One region of the Breoghania sp. genome, then DNA from elsewhere that is predicted to be linked to it. Evidence: riboswitches for the same ligand, from Rfam matches in the RefSeq annotation. Region 1 holds a riboswitch; the other holds the start of a gene.

Region 1 (2,198 bases):
AATGTTCAGGAGTGCGTTGAGCGCGTGATAATCGAGCGGCTCGCCCCCCGTGGTCGGAGCAGCCTCCGCCCGCTTCAGGACTGTCGTTTCCAAAACCGTTCCATTCCCTGGGTGATGCGCGCCACGTCGCCTGCCGTTCCCGCAAGCTCGAAGCGATAGAGCAGGGGCACGTGACATTTCGCGCTGATGATGTCGCCCGCATAAGCGTAGAAGCGACCGAAATTGGTGTTGCCGGAGGCGATCACGCCCCTCAGGAGCGCGCGGTTCTCCGCGTCATTGAGAAAGCGGATGACCTGCTTGTGAACCGCACCACGCCCCTCGCCATCGGCATAGGTGGGCGTGATGAGGATGAAGGGTGCTTCGGGTCGCAGCATCGCCTGCGAGGACCGGCCCGGAATGCGTTGCGCGGGAAGCCCCAGCCGGGTGATGAGCCGCTGGGTGTTTCCCGAAGCGCTGGAGAAATAGACAAGGCCTGACATGGGGAATGCCCGTTAGCAGGTGAATGCGAGAGGTGACCGGCAGATACAGGATCTGTCCCTTCTCCCATGGGGAGAGGGTTAGGCAGAGGGTGTCGAACTCACGTGGATATGGAGACCTCACATCCCCTCACCCGGACCTGCGGTCCGACCTTCCCCCGTGGCAGAGGTGCATTGAAGAAGGCAGGTTCAGGCGTCTCACCAGCCCGAAAACGTCATCCTGAGGAGGCCCGAAGGGCCGTCCCGAAGGATCGGCCACACAGGCAAGACGATGCCCCGAACGGTGAGCGGACGAACCCCGCCCGCACCCGCCTTAGCTCAGCGCGCCGATCTTGTCGGGCCGGAAGCCGGACCAGTGATCCTCACCCGCCACCACCACGGGGGCCTGCCGGTAACCCAGCGATTGCACCTTCTCCATGGCGCTGTCGTCGCGGGTCAGGTCGATCAGGTTGTACGCGACGCCACGCTGGTCAAGCGCGCGGGTTGTGGCGGTGCACTGCACGCAAGCAGGCTTGGAATAGACGGTGATGGTCATGTGAGCTTCTTTCACCCCGAAGATCTTGAATTGGAGACGGGCGAAAGACACGAGCAGGCGAAGGCGAAACCATCGCACTCGCGTCTATCGGCCCCGCCGTCCGATGACGTTGTGCTCAAGGCAGGTCTCCTGGCTAACGGGTCATCGTTTCTGTCCGCCTTCCCGGGACATCCCAGTGGCTTTTCGGACAGGAACTCGCCGCTCACAGTTGCGGGGGCAGCGCCGGATTGGGCCATCAAAACGGGCCTCACCGGCTTCCCTCTTAGCCCTCAGCCTCTCGACTCAAGGAACCTCGAACACCACATAGGGTATGTTCAGCTCGCGGATTGTCAATCAGTTGAGTTTCGGTGTGAGCTGACCGCCCGTATATCACCACTTTCTCACACCGGGTGACAGGATGCCGCAGTTGGCGGAAAACAGCGCTTCCGCCGCGCCTCGGCGCTCCCGCCTCCACGTCATGACGAACGCCTGCCGAGCCATCCCACGGGCCTTGAACCGGCAGGTTTCTGCAGTTCGAATAAATCCATGTGGACAATCCGAGCGGGCAGACGGGGCGTTGCACCCGCGTCTGCCCGTGCCCGACCCGTTCGGCTCTATCAATTGACAGAAAACGAGACCTCAGACCTACATGTTGTAGTCGTGGTTCCTTGAGTCGAGAGGCTGAGGGCTAAGAGGGAAGCCGGTGCGCCTCGGGCAAGGCCGGCGCTGTCCCCGCAACTGTAAGCGGCGAGTTGTCATCCAGAGGTGCCTTTGTGCGCTGGCCTGCCACTGGAGCCTTCGGGCTCTGGGAAGGCGTCGGGTGGTGGCATTGACCCGCGAGCCAGGAGACCTGCCGCGATCCATAATTCACGTCCCGGGGCGGGGTCTCCGACGGGTCGCGTGCCTTTGCGCATGGCTTTCTGCCGTGTGCCGTCAGCACCGTGCGCCTGTTCGGTCCTTGCCCCTCCACATGGTCGGGGTTCAGAAACCAAATGCCTGCCACGTCTTGCCTGCCAAGTCACATCATCAAGCGAAGCGGCGTCCGCGCGCCCTTCGATGCCGAACGCATCCTGTCCGCGATTGCCCGCGCCGGTCAGGCGACCGGCGAATTCGGCGAGGCCGATGCCCGTCGCCTTTGCGATGCCGCGATCAAGGTCATCGCTCACCGTCACGCCGGCGACGTGCCCACGATCGAGCAGATCCAGGAC
Region 2 (2,198 bases), 2.1 Mb from region 1:
CCATCAACGGTGCCCGCCGCGATTTCTGGGAAAGTGACATGCAAATCATGAAGGCGGCGGATCATCGCCGCATGCCGTGGAAAAACGGCAAGGGGGAGACTGCGGAAATCGCCCTCTTTCCCGAAGATGCGGGGCTGGAGGATTTCGGCTGGCGGCTTTCCATGGCGAGCGTGAGCGAGCCCGGCGCCTTCTCGATCTTCCCCGGCATCGATCGGGTGCTCGCCATCGTGCAAGGCGAAGGCTTGCGGCTCTTGGTCGAGGGGCGGGAGGCAATCGTCACGCCGGAACGCGAGGCTGCCGCTTTCGCCGGTGATGTCGACGTGACATCGGACCTTCTCGGTGGCCCGGTTGTCGATCTCAACCTGATGACCCGTCGCGGGCGCTTTCATGGGAGCATGGAGCGGGTCGGCGGGCAGGAGAGACGCGAGATCGCGGGCAAGGGGGCGGCAACCCTGGTCGTTTTGCGCGCGCCCTGCGCCGTTTCCTCACGCGACGGCTCGGTGCCCCTTGCCAGGCTTGATGTCGTGCGCGTGGAGGACGGAGAGGTCCTGTCGTTTCAGCCTGCGCTTGCAGCGCTGGATCTTCTTGTGGTCCGGATCGTGGAAAATGGCGAAGAGGCTGGAAAAGTCCTGCAATCCTTCACAAATTCCTAACAAAGCGTTTGACCCGTTTCCCGTGGGTGAATAAGGCTATGGGCGGAATTGGTTCCGCTTTGCTGGCGGATGAAAAGGGAACGCGGTGCGATCGATCGGGCGATCCATTCCGCGACTGCCCCCGCAACTGTAACCGGCGAGCCTCCTTTCGATGATCCACTGATCGCGCAAACGATCGGGAAGGGGAAGGGCAGGCGTCGACCCGGAAGTCAGGAGACCTGCCATTCCGGTCACCCATGCTTGGATACGGGGTGTGTCCAGGCGCGGTCGTCCGTGGCGGTGACAGTAATCGTGTCGCCGCACGCGTGAGAGACCGGATCATGCCCGCGCCAGAGAAGCGCGTCTTCTTCCGATTTCAGATTGCCTGCGGTTCAAGTCAATCGGGCCGGGCCAGGTGTATGCGTTCGGTCCTCCTTTCGGGGGCAATCATGCAGAAGATCATTGGGACAAGTCTCCTGGCAGCGGGAGCGGTGACGCTCGCTCTGACGGGGACCGCCCGGGCGCAAGTCGCAAACACGGAAAAAGACGGCTCTGTCGTTCTTGATTCCATCCTCGTCACGGCGGGTCGCACGCCGGTGGAAAAGGAAAAGTCCGGTCGCGCCTTCACGGTCATCACAGGCGAAGATCTGGCGGAGCGCAATGTGCGCCAAGTCTCCGATGCGCTGCGCGCTGTTCCCGGCTTTTCGGTCTCGCAACTGGGCGCGACGGGTGGTCAGACCCAGATCCGCGTGCGCGGTGCGGAAGCCAACCACCTGCTCGTCATGATCGATGGCATCGAGGTCAGCGAGACCTCCACGGGCGAGTATGATTTCGGCGGCCTGATTGTCGACAATATCGATCGCATCGAGGTCCTGCGCGGGCCGCAGAGCGCCTTCTGGGGCTCCAACGCAACCGCCGGTGTCGTCAACATCATCACCAAGGGCGGCATCCGCAACGGTTTCGAGGCGACAGGCACGGTGGAAGCCGGATCGGACAAGTCTGTCTTTACGAGCCTTGGCCTTCGCGGCGGTGGCGAGAAATACGACATCTCGCTGGCGGCGGCGCTGGACAATGTCGGCGGCTTCAATGTCTCCGATTTCGGCACGCACGAAGATGGCGCGCGCAATGGCACGCTGAACGCCAAGGTCCGCGTGGATCTGACCGACTGGATGGAGTTCGCCTCCACGCTGCGCTACGTGAAACGTCAGGCAGACACGGACGCGCAGGACTTCACCTTCGGCAGCCCGACCTATGGTCGCGTGCTGGACACCGACGATGAAACCAAGATGGAAGAGCTTTTCGGCTCCGTCGGTCTTACCGCCACGGGTCTCGACGGCGCGTTGACCCAGAAGCTGCGCTTTTCCGGCTCCGACACCCGGCGCGACAATCTGGAAAGCGGAGCTGTCACCTCGGCCACCAAGGGCGCGCGTCTGAACGGCTCCTATCAGGCGACCTATGCCTTCGACACGCCCGATTTCGCCGCGGCACGTCACAGCTTCACCGGCGGCTACGAATGGCAGCGCGAAACCTTCCGCCCCTCGCATCTGCAGCATGGGTTTTCCCGTG

What was found. Region 1 has a riboswitch for cobalamin ahead of nrdH (glutaredoxin-like protein NrdH). Riboswitches for the same ligand answer to the same signal wherever they lie in the genome.
Region 2: it holds a riboswitch for cobalamin, as region 1 does, so the genes downstream of both, ABGM93_RS02965 (TonB-dependent receptor) here and nrdH (glutaredoxin-like protein NrdH) in region 1, are expected to answer to the same signal.

The regions. Positions count from the first base shown of each region.
Region 1 is NZ_OY771475.1:2,745,272-2,747,469, reverse strand. Features, by position in the region: gene nrdE (class 1b ribonucleoside-diphosphate reductase subunit alpha) at 1-93, opposite strand, end outside; gene nrdI (class Ib ribonucleoside-diphosphate reductase assembly flavoprotein NrdI) at 75-479, opposite strand; gene nrdH (glutaredoxin-like protein NrdH) at 790-1,011, opposite strand; cobalamin riboswitch at 1,113-1,321, opposite strand; cobalamin riboswitch at 1,635-1,863, shown strand; gene ABGM93_RS11890 (ribonucleoside triphosphate reductase) at 1,983-2,198, shown strand, end outside.
Region 2 is NZ_OY771475.1:652,445-654,642, forward strand. Features, by position in the region: gene ABGM93_RS02960 (HutD family protein) at 39-653, shown strand; cobalamin riboswitch at 686-894, shown strand; gene ABGM93_RS02965 (TonB-dependent receptor) at 1,082-2,198, shown strand, end outside.